Regions from separate parts of the Bacillus sp. PK6-026 genome, predicted to be linked through region 3. Evidence: riboswitches for the same ligand, from Rfam matches in the RefSeq annotation. Region 3 holds a riboswitch; each other region holds the start of a gene.

Region 1 (8,048 bases), 330 kb from region 3:
TATATTCGGCAAAACTCAGACCGGATGCCTTTTCAATGATAACCGCAAGCAGCACATATCCCGTATTGCTGTACAGCCAACCTTCACCCGGGGCAAAATAGCGTTGCGGCTGATGATTCATCAGCATATCAACGATATCTTGATTAACAGCAATCTTGTTATGATCCCAATGTTGTAAAAACCACTCCATATAATCGGGCAGACCCGACGTATGTGTCAACAAATCGTGAATCGTTATGCCCTGATAAGGAAATCCGGTTATCCACCGTTCTACGGGATCCTCAATATTCAATACCCCTTGCTGTGCTAATTGAAGGATGCCCAAAGCAGTGAACGGCTTGGATAGCGATGCTAATTCAAATAAGGAATCCTCCTGCAATAAACGCTTATCTGCCAAGTTTGCATAACCGAAGGCGCCTTGAAAAAGAATGTCTCCGTCTTCAGCGACTAATACCGCCGCGTTGATCTGCTTTTTTTCATTTAACACACTAAACAGGTTAACAAGTTGTTCTCTTTTTTTCTGTTTCACTTTTCCACCTCCCTTTCTTTATACGCATATGGAAATAAGAGGTTTCAACAAAAAAAGACAAGAATGCTTCTTGTCTTTGAAATCGCTAGTCTACAATTCTAATAAGTTTCAACATCCTTTTCGCAAGTCATTCATTGATCTACGATGCGAGCCACTAGATCCTGCGCAAACGAATGTCAAATCGATTTTTGATTTCGGCGAAAAAATGTTGCAAACAGCAATAAAACGTTGCTCAAAAGACTTGCCGCCCCTAACCAGACGAGCCATTCCGCCTTTGTCCCCCAGGAATAACCAATGATGATCAGAGCAATGCAGCTTGAGAAAAAGGGTCCTGTCCTGTCTAATTTTGTGCCGCGGCGAATGGTTTCCTTTGTCTGCAGGAATTTATCTTTTGCATGATAGAGCTTCTCCTTTCCTTTGATTTTAAAAGTTGTTGCTTTTACATAAAGATTATTTTTCATCATTTTCTCCTCCGTAGCGGCGTTTCTCAAATTCTCCGAGAATCTTTTCTGTATCTAATGAATTTCCTACGCCAAGCTGAATGTTTGCATTCTCCTCAAAACCGTCTTGTTCTTCACCGTCAAAACGGTAAAGCTTTTGCAGCAGCCGCCAAAATGTCGCAACCTCTTCGGCAGTAAACTGCTGAAACAAGTCAGCCAAGAAATAGACGGACCTTTCGGAACAATCCACCAGCACTTTCTTTCCTTCAGCGGTCATTTCAATATTAATAGAGCGTTTGTCTTTTTGATTTGGCACTGATTTAACATAACCTTTTTTGATCAGACCTGTCATCAGCTTGTTGGCGGTCTGTTTGGTTGTGCCAAGCTTTTTGGAGATATTCGTAAGCGTGGCAGTTTCAGTCGGCAAATGCGCGATGGCGATGAGTGCCATGTGTTGCCTCGAAGTTAATATTTCCATGTATTCGTCACCTCGGGTTTGCACCTTATTGACAACCGAAAACAATGTCGCATAGCTTTGCTGCATCAAATGTAATTCGTTGATTAAGCTGTTGGTATCCATTTGTTCTCTCCTTTGAATATAGTCAACATGCTGACTAATATACAATACTATTTCTCGTTAATTTTGTCAACATGGTGACTATTTTTTCGTGATTGATCAATTGGACATTCCGTTTTACACTATTTAATTATCTGATAATTAAAAATATAGGATGAGAATAGGGGGAATATAATGAATTCTTCACTCATTTCAGCGGATGATGCATGGATGCTTTGGGGGTTTATTGCGGTGTGGGCGGCGGTGAGTATTTATTTGGAGCAGCGGTATCGCTGGGCTGCGGCAGTATCGGGGGCTGTACTGGCGCTGGGCGGATCGATGCTGTTTACGAATGCGGGGATTCTACCGGCCGAGTCCCCCGTCTATGATGCGGTGTGGTCCTATGTTGTTCCGCTTGCGATACCTTTGCTGCTTTTTCAAATCAATGTGCGGAAGATCCTGAAAGAAAGCGGCAGGCTTTTGATGATCTTTTGCATCAGCGCCCTGGGCACTGCTGCCGGAAGCGTGATTGCTTTTTTTCTGTTTAAGCAGCAGATTCCGCACCTTGACCAAATCGGCGGGATGATCAGTGCCTCTTATATCGGCGGAGGCGTGAATTTTGCGGCGATGGCCGCGAAGTTCTCAACTCCCGGTGAATATGTATCATCGACGGTGGTTGCGGATAATTTTATGATGGCTCTTCTTTTTTTCATTTTAATGGGGATACCGGCGCTTAAATGGTTTCAAAGGCGCTTTGGCGTTCATGAAGAGACGGCCGGCAGTAAAAATCAGGCGGAAGCCTATTGGAAAAGAAAAGAGATGTCCTTGCAGGACATTGCTTTAAACATCGGAACCGCCTTCGCGATCGTTGCTGTGTCTGTAAAAACAGCGGCCTTTTTCAAAGAGCGTTTTTCTTCTGACGGCGGGTTTCAGTTTCTTGCCTTTATCTTGGGTGACCAGTTCCTGCTGCTGACGACGCTGACAATTTTGCTGACGATCGCCTTTCCCCGCTATTTTGAACGGCTGCGCGGCACACAGGAAATCGGGACTTATTTGATTTACTTATTCTTTGTGGTGATCGGCATTCCGGCAGACTTGCGGATCATTCTCATGAACGCACCGCTCCTTTTGGCATTTGTGTTTGTGGTTGCCATGTCCAACCTGCTCGTAACGCTTGCCGCAGGAAAGCTGTTGCGTTTTCGGCTCGAGGAAATTCTCTTGGCCTGCAACGCATCTGTCGGCGGTCCGACAACAGCGGCGGCGATGGCGATCGCCAAAGGCTGGCAGAGCCTCGTCGCTCCGGTTATGCTGGTCGGGACGTTCGGATATCTGATCGGCAATTATGTCGGCACCCTCTTGGGCACATGGTTTTCTACCCTGGTTTAAACGCAAAAAAAGCCGCAGATTCCCTGAAGAGTCTGCGGTTTCTTTTATGATCGGGCGAACGCTCCGGATACGGCTTCCAATGCACGGGCAAAATCGGCCTGCAAATCATCGGCATGTTCCACACCGACGCTCAGCCGCAGAAGGCCGTCGGTAATCCCCCGTTTTTCCCGCTCTTCTTTCGGCATAGCGGCGTGTGACATTTTTGCCGGATAGGAAAGGATCGACTCCACAGCGCCGAGACTGACGGCAAAGACCGGAAGAGAAACGCGTTCCACAATCTTTTTCACGGCTTCTGCATTCTCCAGCTCGAACGAAAGGACGGCGCCGGCGCCATATGACTGGTGCCTGTGAACTGACGCACCCGGATGCGAAGACAGCCCCGGATAATACACTTGTTTGACGGCCGGATGCTTTTCAAAAAATTCAGCGAGCTGCTGAGCTGTTCGAGATGCTTTTTCAAGCCGGACCTGCAGTGTTTTCAGCCCTCTCAGCACAAGCCAGCAGTCTTGGACGCCGAGAACAGCGCCGAACGAATTTTGCAGCTTATAAAGTTCTTCCCCGAGCTTTTTGTCTTTCACAACGGCAAGTCCTGATAATACGTCGCTGTGTCCGCTTAAAAACTTCGTCGCGCTGTGTAGCACAACATCGACGCCGAGCTCGAGCGGCCGCTGCAGCGCCGGAGTCATAAACGTGTTGTCAAGAAACGTCAGACAGCCGTGCGCCTTGGCAAGCTTGACGACGCCTCTGATATCCGTAATGCCGAGCGTCGGATTTGACGGTGTTTCAAGGTAGATGACTTTTGTATTTTCCTTTATGTTTAAAGCAATTTCATTTAAATCCGTCATATCGACGAAAGTATGTTCAATCCCGAAGCGGCTCAGCACTTCCGTAATCATCCGGTAAGTGCCGCCGTACACATCTTTTGTGACAAGCACGTGATCGCCCTTTGACAAAAGCAGAAAGGAGGTGGAAATCGCGGCCATTCCGGATGAAAAAGCAAATCCCCTCGTCCCTCCCTCAAGCTCGGCTATCGTGTCTTCAAGCGCCGTTCTTGTCGGTGTTCCTGACCGGCTGTAGTCATATTCGCCGAATTTGTCAAAAGAACCTTGATGAAAGGTTGAGGCGTGCTGGATCGGCACGCTGACGGCTCCGGTTGCTCCGTCCGTTTTATTTTGGTTATGAACAAGCCTTGTTTCAAGCGTCCAGTTTTCATGACTCATGCGGAACCGCCTCCCCTTTTACTTTTTCCAGCGCAGCTTTTAGATCCTGCTTTAAATCGGAGACGTGTTCGATTCCGACTGAAAAGCGCAGAAGTCTGTTGCAGACGCCGTTTGCAATTCGGATGTCTTCCGGGATATCCATATGGGTCTGTGTCGCCGGATAGGTGATGAAGCTTTCGACTCCGCCGAGGCTTTCGGCGAAACAGATCGTCTTGAGATTTTTCAGCAACGGATTAACCCATTCTTCTTTTTGAACGCGGAATGACAGCATGCCGCCTTTTCCCGGATAAAGAACATCTGCAATTTCCTCCTGCTCTTCCAAAAAGGCCGCAAGTTCCCGCGCGTTTTCCTGATGCTGTCTCATCCTGAGAGCGAGCGTCTTCATCCCTCTCATTAAGAGCCATGAATCGAACGGCGATAAAACCGCTCCGATGGCGTTTTGGTGCTGGAACATTTCCTCAGACAGCTCTTCGCCTTTTGCAACGACAAGCCCCGCCAAAAGATCGTTATGACCGCCCAAATACTTCGTCGCGCTGTGAATGACAAGATCAGCGCCGAGCTCAATCGGCTTTTGCAGAACCGGTGTATAGAACGTATTGTCAACAATGAGCAGCAAGTCGTGCTCTTTAGCGATTTGCGTGATTTTTTGAATATCAGCTTCCTGCATGAGCGGATTTGTCGGCGTTTCTACAAACAGTGCCTTTGTATTGTTCGTGATTTTCGACTTGATACAGTCTTCGTCTGAAAAATCGTCGTAGAAAAAGCGAAGTCCGTATTTCTTCCATTCGTTTTCAAAAAGGCGGTACGTTCCCCCATATAAATCGGACGAAACGATGAGCTCATCCCCGCTTTGAAACAGAGCCATGATCGTCTGAATGGCAGCCATACCGGAACTGAACGCAAAGCCGCGCGTTCCCCCTTCGAGTTTCGCGATTGCATCTTCAACAAGCTGTCTTGTCGGATTTTTTGTGCGAATGTAATCAAACCCTGTGGATTCCCCGATCCCTTTGTGCCTGTACGCAGAAGAGAAATAAACGGGAGGATTGACAGTTCCCGTTATTTCATCACTGCGGTTGCCGATTTGCGCCAGCGTTGTTTGTACATGTTCAGTCATATGACACCATCCTTTTAAAAATAAAAAACCCCTTCTTCATAAGAAGAAGGGGGATTATGCGCTTCTTCTTATCTTCCAAGCATCTGCTTGCTGGATTTAGCACCTTGGTACACTGACATCGTCAGTGCAGACCGGTTGCTGAGGTTTCAAAGGGCCAGTCCCTCCACCTCTCGTGATAAGAATCTCTTCAATTTTCTGATTGTTCTTTACTTTAACCTAAGTCAAGACATTTTTCAAGGGTCATTTTTAAATCTTTCCTCATATTGAACATGGTATGATGAAACCAAACGACGGAACCGGAGGAATCAGATGCCAAAAACAGAGCGATTAATCGAATTGATGATGACCGTTCATACAAAACGAAAATTTACGGCCGGGGAGCTCGCAGCAGAATTCGGGGTTTCCTACCGCACGATTCTCCGCGATCTGGACGAGCTGAGCGCGCTCGGCGTCCCGATCTATTCTGAAACAGGCGCGAACGGAGGCTATTATTTGCTGAATGAACCTGTGCTTCCGCCGCTCTTTTTTACACAATCAGAGGCGGCGGCTATGTTTTTCGCGTATCAATCTCTGCAGTTTTTCGGATCGCTTCCCTTTGATGCGGAAACGCGGATGGTTTTAAAAAAGTTCTACCGCCACCTTCCCGTGGAAACACAGGAGCGGATTGATGCGATGAAAGACAGAATCGTGTTCTGGAATCCGCATCGTCCAAAAGCCGCCGAACATTTAGAAACGCTTCTTGATGCAGCCATCAATCAATCCGTTTTGACGGTCGTTTATGACGGAACAGACGATTGCGCGGAGAGATCCATCCAGCCCATCGGTTTGTTCAGCTGGAACGGCTTCTGGTACTGTCCGGCCTATTGCTTTAAAAGGCAGGCGTTCAGACTGTTCCGCGCCGACCGCATCCTTCGGGCGGAAAAAGCGGCCAGCCCGCTGGCCCGCCAGCTTCCCTATCCATCGGTTCTCAGCTGGATCAAACATTCGGAGAGCGAGTGCCCTGAACCGGTGCGGCTGCAAGCGGAACTGACACGCAGAGGAGCCAGGCGGGCTGCGGCTGATGTGGACTTATTCAAGATCCTCACCATGCGGGATGACGGGACGGGGGCGATCGATGCAAACCTCCCCAGACCAGAACTTGAGTATTTCGGGGAACTTTTGTGGAACCTCGGCACTGAGGCAACTGTCAAAGAACCCGCAGAAATCAAGCTTCAGCTGAAACGGAAGGCTGCTGACATTTTAGCAAGGTACGACTGACTTTTTTTAGAATCGTGACAAAGCCTGTCAGGATTAGGTGATACTTTTAGAATAAAGCAAAATGGAAAGGATGAAGCAAATGAAGCAAGTTCAAGCCCTGCGGAGCGATTTGTTCCACGAGATGGAGACGGGCATCCGCTCCACGTGTCATCTTCTGAAAAAAGTGAAGGAATCTGACTGGTCTTACCGGCCCGCCGACCGCATGCGAAGCCTGAAAGAACTGGCAAGCCATCTGACGGCCATCCCAGAAGCCGACATGGCTATCATGCAGGAAAAGGAAGAGGCCGCCATCTCCCGAATTGAAAAGAAGTATAGTGCATTGCAGTCGGCTGACCAAATGGCTGAAGCTATGCAGAAAGGATTCGCTGCTTTTCAAACGTATATGACTTCCCTCTCCGACGAGGAATTTTTGACGAAAAAAACAAAGCCGTTTTACCTTGATGAAGGGATGACCCAAAGCCGCTGGCTGACGGAAACGCTCACCCACGTCTTCCATCACAGGGCCCAGCTGTTTAATTATTTAAAACAGCTCGGCTATGACGTCAACATGTTCGATCTGTATCTTTAAAAGGTGTTCATATGAAGCTGCCTCTGACAAAAAAAGAACGGTCAAACTTAAGGACAGCCAAGGTAAAAATAAAAAACACGGCATATATGGATCTGTCCGTCCTTGCACATACGCTCGGTTCGTCTTTGGAGCGCGCCGCATACATCAAGGCGCTCGCCCAGTTTCAAACCGCTCCTTCCATCGGGCCGAAAATGGCGCAGTGCGCCGTTGACCTGGGCTACTATTCCCTTGGCGACATCAAGCATGAATCAGGTGCGGATTTGATCATCCGCCTCGAAAAACTGAAAGGCTACTGGGAAGATCCTTGTGCAGAAGATGCGCTGCGATGCATCGTCCATTACGCCAACGATCCCGAAAGCGCTAAAAGCTGGTGGGATTTCACAGAGGAAAGAAAAATGTACCGCGAACGCTGCGGATACCCTCCGGATAGACCGTCAACGCCCTGGTACGAAAAAAAACGGACATAAAAAATCACGGCTGCCGAACAGTTCGGCAGCCCTTTTCGCTTCTTTCACAAGAGAATTTCGTGTTAAAATGAATGGAAACGTTCACAAACATTATTTCTGGAGGAATTCATCTTGGCTATGAAAACAGGAGTCATTCAGGAGAAGAAGCTTTTTTCGGAAGAGCTCGGCGAGGAAATGGAGCTTCTCGTCTATTTGCCGTCATCCTTCTCGCCGCTTTACAAATATCATGTGATCATCGCACAGGATGGACATGACTATTTCCGCCTCGGGCGCATCAGCAGACAGGTGGAAGAACTGCTGGCGAACGGCGAAATCGAAAGAAGCATCATCATCGGCATTCCGTACAAAAACGTACAGGAAAGAAGGCTTACATACCATCCGGAAGGGTCAAAATTCGAAGCGTATAAACGTTTTTTGGCAAATGAACTCGTCCCTTTCGCCGACAGTGAGTACCCGACATACCAAGTCGGATCAGGCAGGACGCTGATCGGAGACTCGCTCGGAGGAACGG
Region 2 (8,048 bases), 690 kb from region 3:
TCGGAAAAACGGCGACATCTGTGGAAGGCGCTGTTGAAATCGCAGCCAACATCGGCTATCCGGTGCTTGTCCGCCCATCGTATGTACTTGGGGGGCGTGCGATGGAGATCGTCTACCATGAAACAGAGCTTCTCCATTATATGAAGAATGCAGTGAAAATCAATCCGCAGCACCCTGTCTTGATCGATAAATATTTGACCGGAAAGGAAATTGAAGTGGATGCGATTTCTGACGGTGAAACGGTCGTCATTCCGGGGATTATGGAGCACATTGAACGGGCCGGCGTCCACTCAGGGGATTCGATTGCCGTTTACCCGCCGCAATCCCTTTCAGAGGACATCAAGAAAAAGATTGAAGCATACACGATTAAGCTTGCAAAAGGCTTAAACATCGTCGGCCTGCTCAACATTCAGTTTGTCCTTTCAAAAGATGAGGTTTACGTCCTTGAAGTCAACCCGAGATCGAGCCGCACGGTGCCGTTTCTCAGCAAAATCACCGGCATTCCGATGGCCAATCTCGCAACAAAAGTGATTCTCGGCGGGAAGCTTGCCGATATGGGCTATACTGAAGGCCTTCAAAAAGAGCAGGAAGGCGTATATGTGAAAGTGCCGGTCTTCTCGTTTGCAAAGCTGAGGAGAGTGGATATCACGCTCGGACCGGAAATGAAATCGACCGGGGAAGTCATGGGCAAAGACAGTACTTTGGAAAAAGCGCTGTACAAAGGACTGATCGCTTCAGGCATCCAAATTCCGAATTACGGCTCTGTTCTCCTGACAGTTGCTGATAAAGATAAAGAGGAAGGTCTATTGATCGCCAAGCGGTTCCATGCGATCGGCTATAAAATATTGGCTACGGAAGGAACGGCCGGCTATTTAAGAGACGCATCCGTACCTGTTAAAACCGTCGGGAAAATCGGCGAAGAAGGCACAAATCTCCTTGATGTCATTCGAAACGGGGAAGCGCAGTTCGTCGTCAATACGCTGACAAAAGGGAAGCAGCCGGCAAGGGACGGCTTCAGAATCAGACGCGAATCCGTTGAAAACGGCGTTGCCTGCCTGACATCCCTTGATACGGCGGAAGCGATTTTGCGGGTGCTTGAAAGCATGAGCTTCCGCGCCGATCATATGCCGGCGATTAGAATTGAGCAAAAGGCGGCCGTCAGATGAGAAAAGGGTATATGACAGTCCGTTCAAACAAGTGTATCGCGGATCATATTTATCAAATGGTACTGGAAGGGGAGATTGCCGAAGTTTGCGGCGCTCCCGGCCAGTTTCTTCACATCAAGGTCTCAGATTCCCTCACGCCGCTTTTGAGGCGGCCGATCAGCATCGCCGACATCAACAGAGCTGCCCGGCAGGTGACCATCATCTTTCGCAAGGATGGGGAAGGCACGAGTCTCCTGTCTTTAAAACAGGAAGGAGATCAGATCGATGTCCTTGGTCCGCTCGGCAACGGTTTTCCGGCTGAATCGCTTGAACCGGGGAAAACGGCTCTTCTTGTCGGAGGGGGGATCGGTGTTCCGCCGCTTTACGAGCTGAGCAAACAGCTGACAAATAGAGGGGTGCACGCGATCCATGTGTTAGGATTTGCTTCTGCAAAAGACGTCTTTTACGAACAGGAATTCAGCCGTTTCGGGCGTGTGTATGTGGCAACCGCAGACGGCACCCGCGGTTCAAAGGGATTTGTTACAGATGTCATTGAAAACGAGGGGCTTCAGTTTGACTGCATAATGGCCTGCGGACCGACGCCGATGCTGAAAGCTTTAAAACAGCGCTATCCGGATAAAGAGGTTTATCTGTCAATGGAAGAGCGCATGGGATGCGGGATCGGCGCTTGCTTTGCCTGTGTCTGCCATACGGAAGAAAGCGAAACATCTTATGTGAAGGTATGCCTTGATGGTCCTGTTTTCAAAGCCCAGGAGGTGCTGTTATGATGCTCGAAGTCAATTTGCCGGGCCTTCAATTGAAAAATCCGATCATGCCGGCTTCAGGCTGCTTCGGATTCGGGAGAGAATTTGCGAACTTTTACGATCTTTCACGTCTCGGTGCGATCATGATTAAAGCGACGACGAGCGAACCGCGCTTCGGGAACCCGACGCCGCGCGTCGCCGAGACGCAAGCCGGCATGCTTAATGCCATCGGTCTGCAAAATCCGGGTTTAGAGGCTGTCATGGAACACGAATTGCCGTGGCTCGAACAGTTCGATACACCGATTATCGCCAATGTCGCCGGCTCGCAGATCGACGATTATGTTGAAGTGGCTGAAGAAATCAGCAAAGCGCCGAATGTTCATGCGCTCGAGCTGAATATTTCCTGTCCTAACGTGAAAACGGGAGGGATCGCCTTCGGTACGCAGCCGGAAATGGCCAGTGAGCTGACGAAAGCGGTGAAAGAGGTTGCGAGCGTTCCCGTCTATGTGAAGCTGTCGCCGAATGTCGCGAATATTACCGACATCGCTCTTGCCATAGAAGAAGCGGGAGCGGACGGTTTGACGATGATCAACACCCTGATCGGGATGCGGCTCGACTTAAAAACGGGAAAGCCGATCTTGGCGAACAAAACCGGCGGATTATCAGGCCCTGCTGTTAAACCGGTGGCCATCAGAATGGTGCATGAAGTCAGCCAAAAAGTCAGCATTCCGATCATCGGCATGGGCGGTGTCCAGTCAGCGGAAGATGTGCTTGAGTTTTTGCTGGCGGGTGCGAGCGCAGTCGCCGTCGGCACCGCAAACTTTGTTAATCCGTTTGTTTGTCCCGAAATCATCGCCGATTTGCCGCGCGTTTTAGAAAAATACGGATACCGTTCGTTGAACGAGTGTATCGGAAGGAGCTGGAAGGATGAAACATACGCCGCCCATCATCGCGCTTGATTTTGCATCAGCACAGGAAACATATGCGTTTTTGGACCGGTTTCATGGAGAAGAGCTTTTCGTGAAGGTGGGCATGGAGCTTTTTTATCAGGAAGGGCCGGCCATCCTTGAAAAGTTACAGGAGCGCGGCTGCCGCATTTTCCTTGATCTAAAATGCCACGACATTCCAACGACCGTATACAAGGCGATGAAAAGGCTGGCGGGGTTTGGCGTCAGCCTTGTCAATGTGCACGCAGCAGGCGGAAAGCAAATGATGGAGTCGGCGCTTGAAGGCCTTGAAGCGGGGACTCCGGCAGGCCGAAAACGCCCTTCATTAATTGCTGTGACCCAGCTGACAAGCACGTCTTCAGAAATGCTTCAGCAAGAGCTGCTGATTGAAACGCCGCTTCTCGATACAGTTGTTCACTACAGCAAGTTGGCTAAAGAAAGCGGACTTGACGGTGTCGTCTGCTCCGTCCATGAAGCCGAACACATTTACCGGGCCGCGTCTTTAGATTTTCTGACCGTGACACCCGGAATTCGCATGGCGGATGACAAAAACAACGACCAGGTCCGGGTGGCGACGCCTGGCTACGCAAGGGAAAAAGGCGTGTCGGCGATCGTTGTCGGCCGTTCGATTACACAGGCAGAAGATCCTGTGTCAGCCTACAGAAGAATAGGACATGAGTGGGAGGGAACCAAGGCATGAAAACAGACATTGCAAACCATTTATTAAGAATCAAAGCGGTTTTCCTGCGCCCGAACGAGCCGTTTACATGGGCGAGCGGCATCTTGTCGCCCATCTACTGCGACAATCGTTTGACGCTTTCATATCCGGAAGTAAGGGATGATATAGCTTCAGGGCTTGCCGGACTGATTCAAGACAAGTTTCCCGGAGCCGAAATGATCGCCGGTACGGCAACTGCAGGAATCCCCCATGCCGCGCTTGCCGCCGACAGGCTGAGCCTGCCGATGTGCTACGTCAGAAGCAAACCGAAGGCGCACGGCAAAGGAAACCAAATTGAAGGCGCTGTTGTAAAAGGACAAAAAGTCGTTGTAATTGAAGATTTAATTTCAACGGGAGGAAGCGTCCTTGAAGCGGCAGCCGCTCTCACAGAGGCGGGATGTGAAGTGCTCGGTGTCGCCGCCATTTTCACTTACGGGCTTCCTAAAGCTGCCGCCGCCTTCAGCGAAGCGGGCGTTGAATACCGTACGCTGACTGATTACGATACATTGACAGAGGCTGCGCTTGCCGGCGGATATATCAGCGAACAGGATGCCGCCAAACTGAAAGAATGGAAGGCGGATCCTGAAAGCAAGTCTTGGATGGATTAATGATAAAAGCCGTATTCTCCTAATGGGAGAACGGCTTTTTTTGCGTCTTTTTACAGATTTAAAAATAGTAAAATCGGATTATTTTTATTTTTTATTAATCCTATAAAAAAAGTCGGGTTGACTTTTGTTCGAATTGTGCTAAAATTTTAAAATAACAAAAGCAAACTTATCAAGAGCGGTGGAGGGACTGGTCCGATGAAACCCGGCAACCTGCGTGTGAAGCGTAAGGTGCTACTTCCAGCAAAATGCCCTCATTTTGAGAGATAAGGAATAGCGGAGTTCCTCGTCTTTCTTTCAAATTTGGAAGAAAGATTTTAATTTTTAGGGGCAGAGGAGGAGCTAGAAGTGAAGACAGATGAACAGCTTGAAAAGGTGATCATCAAAATGAAAGACATGCTGAAAGACATGAATTACGGATCGATCACATTCGTTGTTCAGGACGGCAAAGTCATTCAAATCGAAAAAAATGAAAAAATAAGATTGAAATAGCTGACTAGACAAACTAGAGGCGGTTTTCACAGTTTTTTTCTGCTGGAAGCCGTTTTTTTGTTGGCGAAAAAAGGGGGAACCGAAAATTTTTACTTACAGCACATGGGAAGAACCAAATATCTCTTTTCAGGAAGATGACTCTTATAAAGGAGCGCTGTCCGTCTTGAAATGGGCATACGGACATTACGGAAATCAGCTTGTATATGCGTGCAGCTTCGGAATTGAGGGAATCGTCCTGATCGATTTGATTTATAAGGTGAAAAAAGATGCGGTCATCGTTTTCCTTGATACGGGATTTCATTTTAAAGAAACGTATGAAACGATCGACGCTGTCAAAGAACGATATCCAGGCCTTCAGATTATCATGAAAACACCGGAGCTTACCGTCGAAGAGCAGGCGAAAGAATATGGGGACGAACTATGGAAGACCGCTCCGAATTCCTGCTGTGAAATGAGGAAGGTCATTCCTCTCCGCGAGACGCTTTCAGGCTACCCGGCGTGGCTGTCGGGCCTGCGCCGCGAGCAATCGCCCGGGCGGAGCAAAACGAATTTTTTGAACAAAGATGAAAAATTCAAGTCTATCAAAGTTTGTCCGCTCATTCATTGGACGTGGAAGGATATTTGGAGATATGTGACAAAGCACGATCTCCCGTACAATCCGCTTCATGATCAAGGCTACCCGAGCATCGGCTGCGCTCCGTGCACCTCTCCGGCCTTTACAATGGATGATCTTCGATCAGGCCGCTGGAACGGATCGGCTAAAACAGAATGCGGATTACACGAGTAAGGAGATGAGTCATGGAACTTGCCGCCATTTTATTTAGCATGTTTTTTGCGATGAATATCGGAGCGAGCGGTGCAGCTGCTTCAATGGGAATCGCCTATGGATCTGAAGCCGTCAAAAAGAAGTTTCACGCACTAATAATCTGTGCAGCAGGCGTTCTCTCGGGCGCCGTCATCGGCGGAGGAAACGTCGTGAAAACGATCAGCTCAGGCATCATTCCCGAACGGGTGATTTCGCTTGAAATCGTCTGCATTATTATCGGCTCGGCGGCACTGTCGCTCTTTATCGCAAATGTACTCGGCATCCCGCTTTCGACAAGTGAAGTGACGGTCGGATCTGTTGTCGGAGTAGGTGTCGCTTACCAGGTTTTATATGTGAAATCTTTGCTTGTCATCGTCTCATTTTGGGTCGTTGTACCAATCGTCGCTTTTACCTTTACATTTGCGATGGCAAACATCATGAAAAAAACGATCAAACGTCCAGCCTCGGGAAAGAAAGCAAAGGTTTTGGCGGTCATTCTGTTGATCACCGGGTTTTTTGAAGCCTTCTCAGCAGGCATGAACAATGTCGCAAATGCTGTCGGACCTCTGGTGGCGGCGCATGTTTTGACAGTCGGGGAAGGAACGCTCTACGGCGGACTGTTTGTCGCGCTGGGCGCCCTTTTACTGGGCAGGCGCGTTCTTGAAACAAACGGCAAAAAAATAACGAAATTTTCAAAAGGAGAGGGGATCATCCTTTCCGGAACAGGAGCCGGGCTTGTCATCATCAGTTCGATTTTCGGTTTGCCGGTTCCGCTTGCGCAAGTCACATCATCTTCTATTATAGGGATGGGAATGGCAAAAAACGGCGGCAATGTCTTTCATAAACAAGTGGTCAAAACGATGCTGAAAGTATGGGTCGTCTCGCCGTTCCTTTCATTAAGCCTGTCTTATATGCTGGTCAGCCTTTTATTAAAAGGAGACTATTATGCTCTCATCGTCGTCACAAGCGTCCTTCTGGCATCTGTCGGGACGATCAGCCTGATGAGAGCAGTCAAAAAAGAGCACAGCTCCGTCCATGAACAAGGCGGAGGAATTTAAACACAAAGTAGGGGGAAACAAGTTTATGAGTTTAGCACCACACGGCGGTGTATTGGTTAACCGCGTCAATGAAGCATACGATTTTCAACATATCGCACAGGAAATAGAATTGGATTTAATGGCTTTTTCAGATTTGGAGCTGATCGGAATCGGTGCGTACAGCCCGATCCAAGGCTTTATGACAGAGAAAGACTATCTGTCCGTTGTCGAAAATATGAGACTGTCAAGCGGCGAAGTATGGACGCTTCCGATCGCTCTGCCTGTTGACGAGCAAAAAGCTTCAAGCTTAAAAGCGGGGGACACCGTCCGCCTCACCTATAATGGGGAAACATACGGCGTCATCGAGATCGAAGACATCTATACGCCGGACAAGAAAACGGAAGCCGTCAATATCTATAAAACCGACGAACTCGAGCATCCGGGCGTCAAAAAATTGTTTGACCGCGGCAGCGTTTATGTGGGCGGGCCGATCACTCTCATTAAACGGAGCGTAAAGCAATTCCCGGCCCACACATTCGAACCTTTGGAAACAAGAAAAAAATTCGCAGAACTCGGCTGGAAAACGATCGTCGGATTCCAGACGAGAAATCCGGTTCACAGAGCGCACGAATACATTCAAAAAACGGCGCTCGAGACAGTAGACGGTCTTTTCCTCAATCCGCTCGTCGGGGAAACAAAATCAGACGATATTCCGGCTGATGTCCGCATGGAAAGCTATCAGGTGCTGCTTGACGGCTACTATCCAAAAGACCGCGTCTTTCTCGGCGTTTTTCCGGCGGCGATGCGCTATGCGGGGCCGAAGGAAGCAATCTTCCATGCGCTTGTCAGAAAGAACTACGGATGTACGCATTTTATCGTCGGAAGAGACCATGCCGGAGTCGGCGATTACTACGGCACATATGAAGCGCAGGAACTGTTCGATCAGTTCGCGCCGGAAGAGATCGGCATTACGCCGCTGAAATTCGAACACAGCTTCTACTGCAATGTCTGCGGTTCAATGGCTACGGCGAAAACGTGCCCTCACAGCAAAGAACATCATGTCATTTTGTCCGGTACAAAGGTGAGGGGCATGCTGAGAAACGGCGAGTTCCCGCCGAGCACATTCAGCCGTCCAGAAGTCATTCAAACATTAATCAAAGGCTTAACGGCCGGGGTTTCTTAAGGGGGAGCATCTCTTGGTAAATAAAGATATTGTTTGGCATGAAGCGTCCATTACAAAACGGGAATATCATGAGAAAAATAAACATAAAAGCTCGATCGTTTGGCTGACGGGCTTGAGCGGTTCAGGAAAATCAACAATTGCCAATGCCGCAGCGCGTGAGTTGTTTGAACAAGGCTACCAGGTCACGGTGCTCGACGGCGACAACGTCAGGCACGGACTGAACAAGGACCTCGGGTTTTCCGATGAAGACCGGAAGGAAAACATCCGCCGGATCGGCGAGGTCGCGAAGCTCTTTGTCGAACAGGGGACGATCGTCATTACGGCGTTCATTTCCCCTTTTAAAGAAGACCGC
Region 3 (8,048 bases):
GCTTGATCTAGATGTAAACGCGAATACAAGGACCGGAAACGCCTTTTTCAAGTATGTGACAGGATTTAAACCGCTGAATGTAATGAGCAGCAGGTGAATGATGAACATGACGATCAGCGCCACATATGAAGCGATGACAAATTTGCCGAGCTTGGCAATGCTGTCGAGATCGCTCGTTGCAATCGTTTTTGTCATGATCGCCAATACACCGTAAGGCGTCAGCCTCAGAATCAACGTCACTACACGCATAATGATCGCATACACGGCATCAACCATCTTTTTGAAAAGCTCAGCTTGTTCAGGCTGTTTTCGATTGACCCCGAGATACGCGATTCCAAGGAAAGCCGCAAAAATAACAACGGCGATCGTTGATGTCGGTCTTGCTCCCGTAAAATCTAAAAACGGATTCCCCGGAAGAAGCTCGACAATTTGCTGTGGAAGTGTTTTGGCTTCCATGTCCTGCGATTTCTGTTCGAGTTCCGCCCCTCTCATTGACTCTGCCTGGCCTTGATCCACATGGACAGCCTGCAGGTCGAAAGCAAGTGCGGACGCGATTCCCACCGCAGCAGCGACAGCTGTCGTCGCGATCAAGAGGCCGATGATCAATCCGCTGATTTTTCCGATATTGTGCGTCAGTTTAAGCTTTGTAAAAGCACCCAAAATCGAGATGAATACAAGCGGCATAACGATCATCTGCAAAAGCTTCACATAACCGCCGCCTGCAATATTAAACCAATCAGATGTCTGCGTAATCGTTTCTGAAGACGAACCATATATAAAATGCAAAGCGAATCCAAAAACAATGCCGATTCCCAGAGCGGTAAATACCCGCTTAGAAAACGAAACATGTTTTTTTTGCATCATATAAAGGAGCGCCATCAGGCCGAGCATGACGATAATATTAATAACAACAAATAATGTCATGGTAACAAAAGCACCCCCAGAATTTTTTACATTTAAAAACTATAGTACAACAAACCTGATTGGTCAAGTAGGAATTATCGATGTATTTCAATATATGACCCGGGAATCAATTGCGCGACTGACATTTTATTCGCCGATGTCTTTCAGTGGAACAAAAGTCGGCAGCTGTGCACCGTCAAACTCTTTTTTGATCAATTCAGCGGTATCGTCTGATTGGTACAGCTCAACGATCTTTTTCAAATCTTCACGGTCCCGGTCTTCTGTTCTGGCCGCAATAATGTTGATGTACGGTGTCGCTGTTTCGTCTTCCAGTTTAATCGAATCTTTGACAGGATGGAAGCCGGCGTCAACCGCTATGCCGTTGTTGATAACAGATGCAGCGACGTCGGGAAGCACGCGCGGCGTTTGCTCTGCGGCCACCGTTGTGATTTTGAGTTTTTTAGGATTTTCTTTAATCGCATCAAGCGTTCCGTTTCCGTCAAATCCGTCCTTTAATTGAAGCAGGCCGGCGGACTCCAACAGGAGCAAGGCTCTGCCCATGTTCGTCGCTTCGCTCGGAACAGCGATTTCCGCGCCGTTTGGTATATCGTCAGGCGAATCATACTTCTCGGAATAAATGCCCATCGGAGCGATGATCGTTATGCCGATCGGCGAAAGTTCAAGATTGCGTTCCTTTTTGAATGCATTAAAGTAAGATATCGTCTGAAATGCATTGGCGTCAATGTCACCGCCCGCCAAAGCCTGGTTCGGCTGAACATAATCAGAATATTTGACGATTTCAAGCTTTAAGCCTTCTTTCTCGGCTTTTTTCTTCACAAAGTCCCAGATTCTTGTATCCGTTCCGCTGATGCCGATTTTAATGGTTTTCGCATCAGAGTCTGCCGCACACCCCGCGATCACTCCCGCAAGCAGCAGTAAAATGATAACAAATGTGAACTTTTTCATCATAGCTGTCTCCCTCTCTGTTTATCTTCTTCTCAATTTTTTGGACAGAACGTTTCCGGATGTCTGCAATCCCTGCACAACGATGACGAGAATTGCAACCGTGATGATCATCGTCAGCGTGTCAAACCTTTGGTAGCCGTATGTGATCGCCAAATCCCCAAGACCGCCGGCGCCTATCGCACCAGCCATCGCCGACGCTCCGACCAATCCGACCGTTGCCACCGTAAAACTCAGCACAAGCGAACCGAGCGCTTCCGGAATCAGAAACCGGAAGATGATCTGCCGCGGAGTCGCTCCCATTGCTTCAGCGGCTTCAATGACTCCCGGATCGACTTCAAGCAGAGAGTTCTCGACGAGCCTTGCGATGTAAGGCCCCGCATAAAAAGTCAGGGGAACAATCGCTGCCGATGTGCCGATGGACGTCCCCACAATCAGCCTTGTCACCGGAATTAAAGCAACCATCAAGATGATAAATGGAACGGAACGGAAAATGTTAATGATCATATTGACAACCGTAAAAACTGCCGGATTTTCAAGCAGATGCCCCTTCCTTGTGACAACCAGCAAAATGCCGAGCGGAATGCCGATCACGCTTGAAAATAAAAGCGAGAAAACCGTCATTTGAATCGTCTGAACCAGTGCGTCAATGATTTGGTCATATGTAACAAGCATGCTTATACCTCCCTGATGCGAATGTTTTCTCTGCGGATATATTCGAGCGCCCGCCCGATTTCACCGTCTTCCCCCTGCAGTTCAACCGTCATACTGCCAAACGGAATTCCCTGAAGCTCTGTAATCGTTCCGTGCAGAATGTTGACTTCTACGTCAAACCGCTTTGCCACTTGCGAAAGAAATGGCTTCCCGGAAGATTCGCCGACAAATTGAAGCTGGTAGAGATGCTTCACATTTAATTTTTGAATCGATTCAGGTATCTCGTGGTCGATGGCTGATTTGACAAAGCTTTTGGCCGTTTCGGTTTCCGGCGCGGAAAACACGTCAAACACGCTGCCTGATTCAATGATCCTTCCTTTTTCAATGACCGCGACTTTGTCGCAGATTTCTTTTGCCACATTCATTTCATGAGTGATCAACAAAATCGTGATGTTATATTGTTCGTTGACGCGCTTCAGCAGCTTCAAAATATCGCCGGTCGTCTGCGGGTCAAGCGCGGATGTCGCTTCATCACAGAGCAGAACCTCCGGATTTGTCGCCAGCGCCCGGGCAATGCCGACGCGCTGCTTTTGGCCGCCCGACAGCTGATCCGGATAATCGCGGGCTTTATCCTCAAGTCCGACAAAATGGAGCAGTTCCGTCACTTTTTGCTTGATTTCGGCTTTCGGTGTTTTGACAAGCGCGAGCGGCTCAGCGACATTAGCGAAAATCGTCTTTGAATTTAACAGGTTAAAATGCTGAAATACCATGCCGATCTTCCTTTTAACAGCTCGAATCTCAGCTTTCGACAGAGACATCAAGTCTCTTCCGCCGACGAATACCTTTCCGGCCGTCGGTTTTTCAAGGAAGTTCACACAGCGGATCAGCGTGCTTTTCCCTGCGCCGCTGAATCCGATGACGCCGTATATTTCCCCTTTATCTACATGAAGGTCGATTCCATTGAGCGCATGAACCTTCTGTCCGCCGCTTTCATAGACCTTTTCAACGCCTTCAAATGTAATCATGATGATCTTCCTCCTCTTTTTGGCTAACAAAAAAGGCTCCCTCTTAAAAAATAAGAAGAAGCCTTAGACGACACGAAGTAAATAGAGTGGTCCGCTCTCTTCTTATCTTCCAAGCCCGTACGGCTTGTTGGATGTGGCACAGTATTCTGCTGTATGCAGAACCCGCTGCCGAGGCTTCATAGGGCCAATTCCCTCCGCCTCTCTGAATAAGAAGTGTTGATGCATGAAGTTTTACCTAACTTTACAGCTTCTTTGAAATGTTGTCAATCAGAATTGTGAAAATTTCAAAAACCCGCTTTTTAATGCTTTATTTTTCGCCCTGATTATTAAATTTCACTTTTTTTAAAAAAATTGTGTTTAGCAGTTGTAATTTCGCTTAAACACTGGTAAAGTAAAGGTAATTATTTTTGTTCGAACTATCTTTAAGAAGAAAGTTTTGTAAGAGTTTTCGTCTTGGAAGTTTGTTTTAGAGCAAGAATAGTGAATTTAAGCGTTATCGCTTTAGGAGGAAATTTCATGCTAGAAGGTAAAGTAAAATGGTTTAACTCTGAAAAAGGTTTCGGATTCATCGAAGTTGAAGGACAAGACGATGTATTCGTTCATTTCTCTGCTATTCAAGGCGAAGGCTTCAAAACTTTGGAAGAAGGCCAATCTGTATCTTTCGAAATCGTTGAAGGAAACCGCGGACCACAAGCTGCTAACGTAACAAAAGCGTAAGCTGTGAACCGCTGATCTTCATACAGGACTGCTGACCGAATGTCAGCAGTCTTTTTATATTTAAAAAAAGCCTGACGCCCGGAAAACCGGCGTCAGGCTTTTTTTGCGAAAACCGCTTATGAAGCGATGTCTCTTTTTGTGAATGCACCAAAGGCGAGCACATGAAAAACGATAAAATAGACAGCCAGCACCACAATCGAGAATCCCAGCGTCATGTCTGAAACAAGCGGAGATCCGTCAAAGTATTGAGTGAGATCAGTGTTGGCAAATAAGATGTATTTCACCCAATCAAATTTCGTTGCGAGCAAGTTTGTCACCGTTCCGCCCATTGCCAAAAGGAAAATTGAAATACCTACGGCAAGCGAGCTGTTTCTGAAAACAGCTGAAATCATAAAGGCCATTGTCGCCATCATCAAAAGCGATATTGAATTCAGCAAATAGCTGCCGGCCAAGTGCAGCAGCAGGCTTTTTTCTTCAACGGTTCCATCGGCGTACGCCAAGTGAACCTGGCTGCCGTCGCCTGCCCCGAATAAAGCAAGGCCTGTGATACCCGCGCTTGCGAACAGAATGAAAAGCAAAGCCAATGCAAAAAGCAGAACTGTAAAATATTTTGCCAGCAAAATTTTAAAGCGGCTGATCGGCCTGATGACAAGCAGCTTCACCGTTCCCCAGTTGAATTCATTCGCAACGATTCCCGCAGCCACCGTGATCACAAACAGACCGAGGAGAGGAATGTTGCCGCTCGCGTCGCTGATGAACGACAGGGCCGAATAGTCCCCGTCTTCCGGCAAATCGTGCTTGATTCGATACTCATTAATGGCGGTCGACCGTTCATAGCTTTTTTCAAGTGCCGGATTATTGACCCCTTTAAGTTGTTCTTTCATATCTTTATTTTCCTGCATCAATTCTTTTTTCCAGTCCGGGTTTTGGTCTGTCTCTCCGATCATCTTTGTGAGAACGCCCAGCCCGATGGCAGATAACAGCAAAATCGCAATCATGACATATGTGCCTTTTCGATTAAAAATTTTGATCCATTCATTTACGATGAGATTAAACATGCTGAGCTTCCTCCTTCTCTGCGGTGATTTCCAGGAACCGGTCTTCCAGCGATTTGTTCACAGCCTTCACTTCATATAGGCGGACACCGTTGTCTGACAAGTGTTTGATCAAATCAGGCACTTCATCTTTTTGAAGGCTGAGCTCTATCCCGCCTTCCGCTTCGTCAACCTTCATCTTTTTGAAGGCAGCCGCTTCCCGCATCAGAGCCTGATTGTCATCCGCTTGAATATAATAGCGCTTCTTTTCATCCCGAGCGGGTCCGTGCACATGCTGAATATCCCGGAGCTTTCCGTTCTGGATAATGGCGATCCTGTCGCACATCAGCTCCATTTCTGAAAGCAGGTGGCTTGAAACGATGACCGCCATACCTCTTTCTCTCGTCAGCTTTCTTAAATGATCGCGAATTTCCCGGATACCGGCCGGATCAAGCCCGTTCGTCGGCTCATCGAGAATCAAGAGCTTCGGATCGTGCAAAAGGCTTTGGGCCAGGCCAAGCCTTTGTCTCATTCCTAAAGAATACGTTTTGACCTTATCGTTGATCCTGTTTTTCAATCCGACAAGCTCGACGATTTCGTCAATTTTCTGTTTCGTCACGCCTTTCGTCATGCGCGCGTATTGCTGAAGGTTTTGATAGCCCGTTAAAAATTTATACAGTTCCGGATTTTCAACGATCGCTCCGATATGCCGCGCGGCCTTTTCAAAATTTTCTTTTACGCTGACGCCGCACACGGCGATTTCACCGGCGGTGATGTTCATATGCCCGACAATCATCCGGATCGTCGTCGTTTTTCCGGCGCCGTTCGGACCTAGGAAGCCGAATATTTCGCCTGCCCGAACGTCAAAGCTCAGGCCGTCGATAATCTTTTTCCCCCTGATCGTTTTTGATACATTTTTTAATTCCAAAAGTGTTTCCACTGTTTCTCCTCCAGCCTTTTCAATTTTTTTCTTCAATAAACCGTTTCAGCCATTCCAAAAGCGACATTCCGGATTCCTCGCGCAGCTGTTCGACATCCTTTTTTTCTTCAATTCGGCCATTTAAGACGACGACGACCTCATCCAAAATTTGTTCAATTTCATGAATCTCATGGGTGGCGATGACGATTGTCTGCTTATCAAGCTCCAAATATGTAAGAAGGCTTTTGACGATCGATTCTCTCACCATCGGATCAAGACCGGAAAACGGCTCATCAAGCAGCACGACTGCTGCATCGCGCGCCAATGTGAGCGCGAGCTTCAGCCTGCCCCGGTTGCCTTTGGAAAGCTTGCCGATTTTTTTATCCCCGTCGATTTTCATGTCCTTTAACAGGTCCCACGCTTTATTTATACGGAAATCGGAAAACTGGGTTTCATAAAAGTGAATCATATCCTTGACCCGAAATGGATCGTAGAACATATCGAGCTCTGTTAAATAGGCGATGTTCTTCGTCTCCTTTCTGGCTGCCGGCCGCCCTCCGATCAGCACCGAGCCCGAATCCGGAAACGAGAGCCCTGTGATCAGCTTCAAGATCGTAGATTTGCCGCTGCCGTTCGGTCCTGTCAACCCGTAAATTTTCCCGGGAGAAAGTGACAGATCGGCCTCTTTGAGCGCATACTCTTTGCCAAACTTCTTCGTGACATTTTTCAGCTCAATCTTCATTTGGGATCTCCTTTCTGAAGAAAACGGTCAAGTTCCAACAACATGTCTTGTTTAGACAAGCCAAGCTCTTCCATGCTCTGGACAAATTGCCCGATAACTTCCGACCTCATCTCCCGCTTTAAATCATCGATGACTTCCGTATGTTCAACAACAAAGGTGCCCTGTCCCCTTCTGGTCTCCACCACGCCCATCCTTTCCATTTCATTGTAGGTTCTTTGAATCGTATTCGGATTTACCTGTGTCTGAACAGCCAGCTCACGGACCGAAGGCAATTTTTCTCCCGGTTTGATCTCTCCGCGGATCATTTTTTTAAAGAGCTGTTCGGCTATTTGCCTATAGATCGGCTTTGAAGCAGAAAATTCATTTGCCATTCTTTTACACCTCAACTCTTCTGTTCAGTAATTTGCAGGAGAGATAGAAGAGACAGACGCCTAAGACTGTGTAATACACCAGGAGAACACCCGGCAAATCAACTTGAGAAAATGTAACAGTCCATCCTGAATGTTCGTAATGAAGTTTGAATTCAGCCTTTAAAGAAATGCTCCACAATTTCTGCAATTCCTGGAATAAGCCGCTCTCGATGAACAGCGCCTCGATTAATCCGTAAGCACTGTAGATTAGCAAGGGAATGATCCAGCGGATTTTTTTGATAGCCGGATATTTTCTGAGCGCTTCATATACCGTCCACAGAAACATCACCCATGTGGAAAAACTGATGGAGCCTAAAAAGACAGCGATATTGACGAGAAGCAAATCTGACACGGAAAACAGACCGGCGCTGCTGGAGAGCAGAACGCTTCTGACAACCAGCCCGAAAATGAATAAAACAGCGTGGGAAATCAATTGGTATACGGCAGCTGAAGCAAGCTTTGACACCAGCAATAACGCACTGTTGTTCGGATTATATAACCAAAGCTGCGTCTTCCCTTCCAGACGGAGCTGAGCTAGGATCATTAAAGGACAAAACAGACTATGAAATAATAAAATGGTCACTAGCGCCCCAAAAAGAGCCATTGATTCGCCTGTATAATGAGCAAACCAAAAGCTTGCAATAATCGCACAAATCATGCACAGCATCCAAACCAAAAACC
Region 4 (8,048 bases), 480 kb from region 3:
ATATAAAATTTTGAAATTTCAGTTCGGTCAGTTGCTGAAAATGTTACCAGCATCTCAGTTTTCTTGTCAACACTTTTTTAATATAAATCTCTGCGAATGTCCTCAAAAACCGGAATTTGCCCCCGCGCTTTTTCAATGTCCCCGAGGTTGATTTCGGTCCTGATGACGGCTTCACCGCTCCCTGCTTCAGCGAGGGTGCGGCCGAGCGGATCAATGATGATGCTGTGGCCCGCAAATTCGTTTGCCGGGTCACTTCCCGCTCGGTTGCAGGCTGCGACAAAGCACTGATTTTCAATCGCTCTGGCTTTTAAAAGGCTTTGCCAGTGATCGAGGCGGGCGAGCGGCCATTCCGCCGATACAAAGATGATGCCCGCACCTTCCTTCGTATGTTTTCTGATCCATTCCGGGAAACGGATGTCGTAGCAGATAAACCCCGCAGCCGGGATCCCTTCAAGCTCGAAGCTCCCGTCGCCTGAGCCCGCTGACAAATAAAGGTGTTCGTCCATCAGCTGGAAAAGGTGAGCTTTGCTGTATTCTTTGATCAAATGTCCGTTTTTGTCTGCGATGTACATGATATTGTACACACCGCTTTTTTTCTTAACGGCGACAGAGCCGCATATGATATGGACACGGTTTGCTTTTGCCGTTTCCTGCAGCCATCTCTTCGTTTGCCTGCCTTCTTCATCTGCGATGGAGCCGAGATTTTTTAAATCATAACCCGTCGTCCACAGCTCGGGAAGGAGAAGAACATCCGCTTTCCGGCTTTCCTGTTCGATCAGCTGCTCCGCTTTTTTAAAATTTTCAGAAGGATTGCCGTATGCGATATCGAATTGCAGACATGAAATTGTCAGCTTCAATCTGGATCACCTCATTTTTTTCTTTACATTTTACATTTAACAATATATGATGATGGACTATCATTTCAAGAATTTTTCAAAAGCGGGTGAATCATATGAAATTTGAGCTTTCAGATGTGCTGAAACAGCTGCCTGAGCAGTTTTTCGCTTCCTTGGTGAAAAAGGTGAATGAAAAAATCGCCGCCGGCCATGATGTGATTAATCTCGGCCAGGGGAATCCCGATCAGCCGACACCTGATCACATCGTTGATACAATGGCGCAAGCCGTTCGCAACCCTAAAAACCATCAGTATTCCTCCTTTCGCGGCAGCCGTTCACTCAAGGAGGCGGCAGCCGCGTTCTATCGAAGGGAATACGGCGTAGAGCTCGATCCCGAACGCGAAGTCGCTGTATTGTTCGGCGGAAAAGCCGGTCTTGTCGAGCTTCCGCAATGTTTGTTAAATCCGGGGGATGCCGTGCTCGTTCCCGATCCCGGCTATCCCGACTACTGGTCGGGCGTTGAGCTGGCAAGAGCGAACATGGAAACGATGCCGCTTACAGCGGGCAATCAGTTTCTGCCTGACTACAGCCGGATTCCGAAGGAAGTGAAAGAAAATGCGAAGCTCATGTATTTAAATTATCCAAACAATCCAACCGGTGCCCAAGCCACGCCTGTTTTTTTCGAAGAGACTGTCCGGTTTGCCAAGTCGAACGGAATTTGCGTCGTCCACGATTTTGCCTACGGTGCGATCGGCTACGACGGCAAGAGGCCTGTCAGCTTTCTCGAAACGGAGGGGGCAAAAGACACAGGAATCGAAATTTACACGCTTTCCAAAACGTATAATATGGCTGGATGGCGGGTCGGGTTTGCAGTTGGCAACGCATCTGTGATCGAAGCGCTGAACCTTTATCAGGACCATATGTATGTCAGCCTTTTTAAAGCGGTCCAAGACGCCGCGGCAGCCGCGCTTCTATCAGACCAAGCGTGTGTCAAGGAGCAAAATGAGCGCTACGAAAAAAGGCGGGATGTATGGATTCGTGCGGTCCGCGAAATCGGTTGGCACGCGGATGCTCCGCAAGGTTCTTTTTTCGCCTGGATGCCTGTCCCTGACGGGTATACATCTGAGGCTTTTTCCGATCTGCTTCTCGAAAAAGCGAATGTCGTCACAGCGCCCGGCATCGGCTTCGGCAAATACGGAGAAGGCTATGTGAGAGTCGGCCTCTTGACAAGCGAAGAGCGGCTCCGGGAAGCGGCTTCGCGCATTGCCAAGCTGAATATATTCAAAAAGACCGGCCACAGTCATTGACAACCGGGAAAAACGATGGGATAATTCAAAATAATTTATAAAATCAATATTCTTATCAAGAGCAGGCAGAGGGACAAGCCCGATGAAGCCCGGCAACCGACTTTTTAAGCACGGTGCTAATTCTTGCAGCTGACGCTGAGAGATAAGGATTCGAACCTGAAATGCGAAACCTCTTTTAGCTAAAGCAGCAAAAGAGGTTTTTTATATGCATGAAGCAGGAAGGAGCTACAGAATGAGTGAACTTTTGGCAACATATGTTTTGACAGATCAAGGATGTGACGCAGAAAAGCGGGCCGAGCAAATCGCGATCGGACTGACGGTCGGGTCGTGGACAGATCTGCCGCTCTTAAAGCAGGAACAGCTGAAAAAGCATAAAGGACGCGTCGTCAAGGTCGAAGAAACAGAAAGCGCGCTGGGGGAAAAACAGGCAACGGTCACCATCGCTTATCCGGAAGCCAATTTTACAAGCGACGTTCCCGCTGTGCTGACGACCGTTTTTGGAAAGCTGTCTCTCGACGGAAAAATCAAATTGGCGGATTTGGAGTTTTCGCAGTCTTTTAAACGATCATTGCCGGGCCCGAAATTCGGCGTATACGGGATCCGGAAAAAAATCGGCGAATTTGAAAGGCCTCTGTTGATGAGCATTTTTAAAGGCGTCATCGGCCGCGATATGGAAGACTTGAAGGAACAGCTCAGACAGCAGGCGCTCGGCGGAGTGGATTTGATCAAGGACGATGAAATCTTATTCGAAACAGGCAGTGCCCCCTTTGAAAAACGAATCACGGAAGGAAAAAAAGTGCTTGAGGCAGCTTTTGAAGAAACAGGGCGCAAAACGCTGTATGCCGTCAACCTGACGGGCAGGACAATGGAGCTGAAATCGAAGGCGAGAAAAGCAGCCGAGCTCGGAGCCGATGTGTTGCTGCTGAATGTGTTTGCCTACGGGCTCGATGTTTTGCAAAGCCTTGCGGAAGACGACGACATCCCGCTGCCGATCATGGCGCACCCGGCAGTAAGCGGCGCACTCACTTCGTCGCCGCATTACGGTTTTTCCCATTCGCTCTTGCTCGGCAAGCTCAACCGGTATGCGGGTGCTGATTTCAGCCTGTTCCCTTCACCGTACGGAAGCGTTGCTCTGCCGAAGCGGGATGCGCTTGCCATATATGATGAATGCACGAAGGAAGACGTTTTTAAACCGACATTCGCCGTCCCGTCGGCCGGTATTCACCCCGGCATGGTGCCGCTCTTGATGAAAGACTTCGGCATTGACCATATCATCAACGCAGGCGGGGGGATTCACGGTCATCCAAACGGAGCGGCAGGCGGAGGAAGGGCGTTTCGGGCGATCATTGATGCCGTCCTGGAAGCGGAGCCAGTCGAAGAAAAAGCAAAGCGTTCTCCCGATTTAAAGCTCGCCCTTGAAAAATGGGGAAGGGTTGAGGTTTCCGTATGAGGCAGTCGCTTATCATTTGCGATTTTGACGGAACCATTACAACGAACGACAACATCATCAGCATTATGAAACAATTTGCTCCAGAAGAGTGGCTCGCTTTAAAAGACGGGGTTCTGTCCAGGGACATATCGATTAAGGACGGGGTCGGCAGAATGTTTCAATTGCTGCCGTCAAGCCTGAAAGAAGACATTATGGAATATGTAATGAAACAAGCCGAGATCCGCCCCGGGTTTACAGAGTTTGTCTCTTTCCTGGATGAGCAGGGTCTTCCGTTTTACGTCGTGAGCGGAGGGATGGACTTTTTCGTCTATCCTCTGCTTGAAGGCATTGTCGAAAAGGAACGCATTTACTGCAATGAGGCCGGCTTTTCAGGACGCAATATCGAGATCCGCTGGCCGTATCCGTGTGACGGCAGCTGCGGAAATGAATGCGGCTGCTGCAAGCCTTCTATCATCCGCCGGCTGAAAGGCCGGGACGATTTTGTTGTCATGATCGGGGACTCTGTTACAGATGTTGAAGCTGCCAAATGTTCCGACTTGTGCATCGCGCGCGATTATTTGCTGCGGGAATGTGAGGGGCTCGGCCTGAAGCATGCGGGATTCGGTGATTTCCGTGATGTAAAGCGAATACTTGAAGAGACCGCGGAGGTGAAAGAATGGACCCTGAGCAAAAATGGCACGAACTTGCCGAGGTAAAAAAAGAGCTTGCGGAAAGGGATTGGTTCCCTGCGACAAGCGGCAATCTGTCAATCAAAGTATCAGAAGACCCGCTGCGATTTCTCATCACAGCAAGCGGAAAAGATAAGCGAAAAGCATCCGCGGAGGATTTTCTGCTGGCGGACGAAGAGGGGAGACCGGCTGAGACCGGACATACGCTGAAACCGTCGGCGGAGACGCTGCTGCACACCCGTGTCTATCAAAATACAAACGCGGGCTGCTGTCTTCACGTCCATACGATTGACAACAATGTCATCTCAGAGCTTTACGCAAAAGAAAAGCAAGCGACATTCAGAGGCCAGGAAATCATAAAGGCGCTCGGTCTTTGGGAGGAAAATGCGGAGGTTGCGATCCCGATTATCGAAAACAGCGCTCATATTCCGGATTTGGCGGCGGATTTTGCCGGACACCTTTCAGGCGATTCAGGGGCAGTGCTGATTCGCAGCCACGGCATTACCGTCTGGGGAAAAACGGCATTTGAGACAAAGCGGATGCTTGAAGCGTATGAATTCCTGTTCAGCTGGCATTTAAAACTGAAAGCTTTGCAGGCTTACCACGTTAATTAAAAAGGGGGAGAAAGCATGGCAACAATTCGAATCCATGATGAACAAAACACGACCATTGAAAAGCAGGAAGAAGTAGAACAATTTCTAAAGGGGCAGGAGGTCATTTATGAAAAATGGGATATCACAAAGCTGCCGGCCGGCTTAAAAGAAAAATACGATTTGACCGATGAAGAGAAACAGGAGATTTTAGACGTCTTTGCCGCTGAAATCAAAGACATTTCAGAACGCCGCGGCTATAAAGCGAGCGATGTCATCTCGCTTTCCGACCAAAATCCGAAACTCGATGAGCTCTTGAAAAATTTCAAACAGGAACATCATCATACAGACGATGAAGTCAGATTTATCGTCAGCGGCCACGGCATCTTTGCGATAGAAGGAAAAGACGGCACATTTTTTGATGTCCTCTTAAATCCGGGAGATTTGATCTCCGTTCCTGAAAACACCCGCCATTATTTCACGCTTCAGGAAGACCGAAAAGTCGTGGCTGTCAGAATCTTTGTGACGGCAGAGGGCTGGGTGCCGATTTATGAGAAAGAGAGTGTGAGCCAATAATGAAAAAGCGTCCGTGTGGACGCTTTTTTATTTGTTTCTGTCATAAAGGGCCTTGATGTGGCCTTCATGAAAGGAGAGATGCTGTTTTTCATTTTGATAGTATTGAAGACGGTCAAATACAGAGCCGGTGTGAAGCTCGAACTTATGGCCGTCCGGATCTGAGAAATAAATTGAATCTTTGTCGCCTTCATGCCGTTTTCTGCCCTTTAGCACGTTTACACCTAAATCGCGTAATTTCTTTTCCCAGAACGGCAAATTTTCCTGTTGAATCGAAAAGGCGATATGGGTGTAAGAGTCATGGATTTCCTGTCTCTTAATGTCTTTCTCTTCGTTTAATGCGAGCCAGATGCCGTTCAGGTCAAAATAAGCGGTTTTCTCGGCCTTTACGAGCCACTTGGCATCAAACACCTTTTCATAGAATGAAATAGAGACGGACAGGTCAGAGACTGAAAACAAGAGATGATTGATACCGAGAATATTATTGTTTGCCATTGCCGTTTATTCCTCCCGTTAGATGTATTTCAAATCCGTCCAGCTCTTTGGTGATTTGCCTGAATAGAAAAGCGAGCACAGCCGCGTCATCAAGCCAGCCGACACCTGCGAGAACATCGGGAATCAAATCGATCGGAGACAGCACATAAATCAATGCCAGCGCGGCCAGTAAAATCGTTTTTTTCGGGAATAAGGGGAAGTCTCCCTTTCTCCAGGCTCTAAATGCCTTAAAAAACAATAAGAGGCCTGAATACGCTTCTTTCACGGCAAAGATGGTTCGGAGCCTTGACACTGGTTTTTTCATCATTTAGACCTCCTTCTATCCTCATGAACTCTTTTAAAGGTGTTTGCCGTATTTCATCGATGGGTATTACACCTTTAATTCCACAATTCTATTATACTCGATTTCAAAATAATTTTTTGAGAAATAGGTTTACAAAATAAGTATAATCTGTAATAATGCTCAAGTACGCAAAATCTGGATGGTTCTAAGAAACGATATGTCGGTAAGGGGTGAAGCGTATGCAAAATTATGTTGAAAAAGAAGCATTGCTCGTTTCCATCAGCAAGAAGCGGCAAATGATGGTTGAAGCCGCTGAAATCTATGGATTTACAGGGGATGAAACGATCAGGCGGAGCCAGGAGCTGGATCAATTAATTTATGAATATCAAAAACTGTCTATGAATGAAAATGCGTCGGACCATCTGCTGCAGGATTTTTTAGGCTGCATCGACTGTCTGACCGTTGAAAAATATACGGCATAGTGACTGAACGAAAAAGAGCTGCCGTGAAAGGCAGGCTCTTTGCAGGAACGGGGAAGCCTCAGTCAACCTGTTCCTTTGAAGTCGGCAGCGTAATCGTTACAGTCGTTCCTTTATGCTGTTCGCTTTCGATCTGAATGGTTCCCCCGTACATGGAAATGATGCGCTTGCACACGACAAGGCCGAGTCCGGTTCCCTTTTCCTTTGACGTGACAAAAGGCTGGAAAATACTCTCCATCATTTCTTTTGGAATGCCTTCTCCGATATCCTTCACAATAATTTGCGCCTTCTCTTGATGATGTTCGATTTGAATGAGCAGCTTTCCGCCGTTTTTCATCGATTCAAGAGCATTTTTGGCGACGTTCAAGACAACCTGCTTAATATGATCTTTTTTACAATACACATAAGCCGGGTCTTCTCCATAGTCTTGAAATTCCACTTCCACATTATATAAATTTGCCTCAGAATGAATAATCGGCATGATTTCGTCAATCATTTCATTCATGGCGTTAAGCTGCCACTGCTCTGCCGTCGGCTTTCCGAGCACGAGAAACTCGCTGACAATCTGGTTGATCCTCCGGATTTCCTGGTCGATGATTGAGAAATACATTTGATCTTCTTTTGATTGATATTTTTTTTGCAGGAGCTGGATAAAGCCGCTGATACCTGTCAGCGGGTTTCTGATTTCATGAGCGGTGCTCGCTGCCAGGGTGCCGATTAATTCGAGCTTCTGGGCTTCATTTTGGGCGCGCTCCTGCTTGGTCCGCCGCTTCAGCAGCACATACTGGAGCATGAGGAACATAATATTCAGCAGAATGAAAATACTTAAAAATGACAGCAGAAGACTGTGAACGATTTCATCAAGCTGGACCGGTTCCGGATAAACTTCAAGCTTCCAGTCGATCTGATCCAAAAAAGCATCGACGGTGCCGCCGTCCGGCTTCTCAGGAGGAGAATGGCCTGCTGTAAAGACAATCTGATTCTTCTGGTTGAGAATTTTGATATAAAGCTCAGGGCTCAGGACGTTCATGATATTTTTCAGATAATCGACGCGGATCGAAGCCAGCAGAAAATTTGTCGTTCTGCCTTCGCTGTCATAGACAGGAGTAAAAATATTCAGCTCCAGCCTGTCCGACACTGTATGTATATCGTCTGTGATCACGGATTTCTTTGATTTTTCCGCTTTTTGCAGAATGTTCTTGTATGAAACCTTCTTTTTTTCTTTGACGGGAGACGTGCTCACCATGACATCGCCGTCTTTATTTAAAAGGTATAAAGCCGAAAAACGCGGTTCTTTTTTATACGTTTCCGTCAGGATTCGTTTGATATGCTGCTCATTAACAGGGTGGTTGAGGGCCGTGGCAAGG

The links. A riboswitch is a leader RNA that binds a small molecule or an ion and turns the genes downstream of it on or off. The one in region 3 is predicted to bind S-adenosylmethionine.
Region 1: linked by a shared signal. The riboswitch ahead of M1D59_RS06685 (methionine biosynthesis PLP-dependent protein) and the one ahead of M1D59_RS05040 (methionine ABC transporter ATP-binding protein) in region 3 are both predicted to bind S-adenosylmethionine.
Region 2: linked by a shared signal. The riboswitch ahead of M1D59_RS08580 (YezD family protein) and the one ahead of M1D59_RS05040 (methionine ABC transporter ATP-binding protein) in region 3 are both predicted to bind S-adenosylmethionine.
Region 4: linked by a shared signal. The riboswitch ahead of mtnW (2,3-diketo-5-methylthiopentyl-1-phosphate enolase) and the one ahead of M1D59_RS05040 (methionine ABC transporter ATP-binding protein) in region 3 are both predicted to bind S-adenosylmethionine.

What each region holds. Positions count from the first base shown of each region.
Region 1 covers NZ_CP096418.1:1,318,919-1,326,966, reverse strand. Annotated here, with positions in the region: gene M1D59_RS06710 (serine hydrolase) at 1-529, opposite strand, end outside; gene M1D59_RS06705 (hypothetical protein) at 706-990, opposite strand; gene M1D59_RS06700 (MarR family winged helix-turn-helix transcriptional regulator) at 980-1,549, opposite strand; gene M1D59_RS06695 (DUF819 family protein) at 1,721-2,911, shown strand; gene metC (cystathionine beta-lyase) at 2,956-4,131, opposite strand; gene M1D59_RS06685 (methionine biosynthesis PLP-dependent protein) at 4,121-5,245, opposite strand; SAM riboswitch class I at 5,311-5,427, opposite strand; gene M1D59_RS06680 (helix-turn-helix transcriptional regulator) at 5,555-6,502, shown strand; gene M1D59_RS06675 (DinB family protein) at 6,582-7,070, shown strand; gene M1D59_RS06670 (helix-hairpin-helix domain-containing protein) at 7,082-7,537, shown strand; gene M1D59_RS06665 (esterase family protein) at 7,649-8,048, shown strand, end outside.
Region 2 covers NZ_CP096418.1:1,679,280-1,687,327, forward strand. Annotated here, with positions in the region: gene carB (carbamoyl-phosphate synthase large subunit) at 1-1,166, shown strand, start outside; gene M1D59_RS08560 (dihydroorotate dehydrogenase electron transfer subunit) at 1,163-1,933, shown strand; gene M1D59_RS08565 (dihydroorotate dehydrogenase) at 1,933-2,868, shown strand; gene pyrF (orotidine-5'-phosphate decarboxylase) at 2,837-3,556, shown strand; gene pyrE (orotate phosphoribosyltransferase) at 3,553-4,182, shown strand; SAM riboswitch class I at 4,346-4,452, shown strand; gene M1D59_RS08580 (YezD family protein) at 4,555-4,671, shown strand; gene M1D59_RS08585 (phosphoadenylyl-sulfate reductase) at 4,757-5,458, shown strand; gene M1D59_RS08590 (inorganic phosphate transporter) at 5,470-6,534, shown strand; gene sat (sulfate adenylyltransferase) at 6,560-7,696, shown strand; gene cysC (adenylyl-sulfate kinase) at 7,710-8,048, shown strand, end outside.
Region 3 covers NZ_CP096418.1:990,818-998,865, reverse strand. Annotated here, with positions in the region: gene M1D59_RS05055 (L-cystine transporter) at 1-924, opposite strand, end outside; gene M1D59_RS05050 (MetQ/NlpA family ABC transporter substrate-binding protein) at 1,051-1,869, opposite strand; gene M1D59_RS05045 (methionine ABC transporter permease) at 1,891-2,541, opposite strand; gene M1D59_RS05040 (methionine ABC transporter ATP-binding protein) at 2,544-3,545, opposite strand; SAM riboswitch class I at 3,645-3,758, opposite strand; gene cspB (cold shock-like protein CspB) at 4,062-4,262, shown strand; gene M1D59_RS05030 (ABC transporter permease) at 4,379-5,320, opposite strand; gene M1D59_RS05025 (ABC transporter ATP-binding protein) at 5,313-6,236, opposite strand; gene M1D59_RS05020 (ABC transporter ATP-binding protein) at 6,256-6,957, opposite strand; gene M1D59_RS05015 (GntR family transcriptional regulator) at 6,954-7,328, opposite strand; gene M1D59_RS05010 (hypothetical protein) at 7,333-8,048, opposite strand, start outside.
Region 4 covers NZ_CP096418.1:1,473,672-1,481,719, forward strand. Annotated here, with positions in the region: gene M1D59_RS07485 (carbon-nitrogen family hydrolase) at 78-857, opposite strand; gene M1D59_RS07490 (pyridoxal phosphate-dependent aminotransferase) at 953-2,143, shown strand; SAM riboswitch class I at 2,193-2,292, shown strand; gene mtnW (2,3-diketo-5-methylthiopentyl-1-phosphate enolase) at 2,376-3,593, shown strand; gene mtnX (2-hydroxy-3-keto-5-methylthiopentenyl-1-phosphate phosphatase) at 3,590-4,288, shown strand; gene M1D59_RS07505 (methylthioribulose 1-phosphate dehydratase) at 4,249-4,875, shown strand; gene M1D59_RS07510 (1,2-dihydroxy-3-keto-5-methylthiopentene dioxygenase) at 4,891-5,427, shown strand; gene fosB (metallothiol transferase FosB) at 5,455-5,919, opposite strand; gene M1D59_RS07520 (YkvA family protein) at 5,906-6,223, opposite strand; gene M1D59_RS07525 (aspartyl-phosphate phosphatase Spo0E family protein) at 6,442-6,684, shown strand; gene M1D59_RS07530 (PAS domain-containing sensor histidine kinase) at 6,743-8,048, opposite strand, start outside.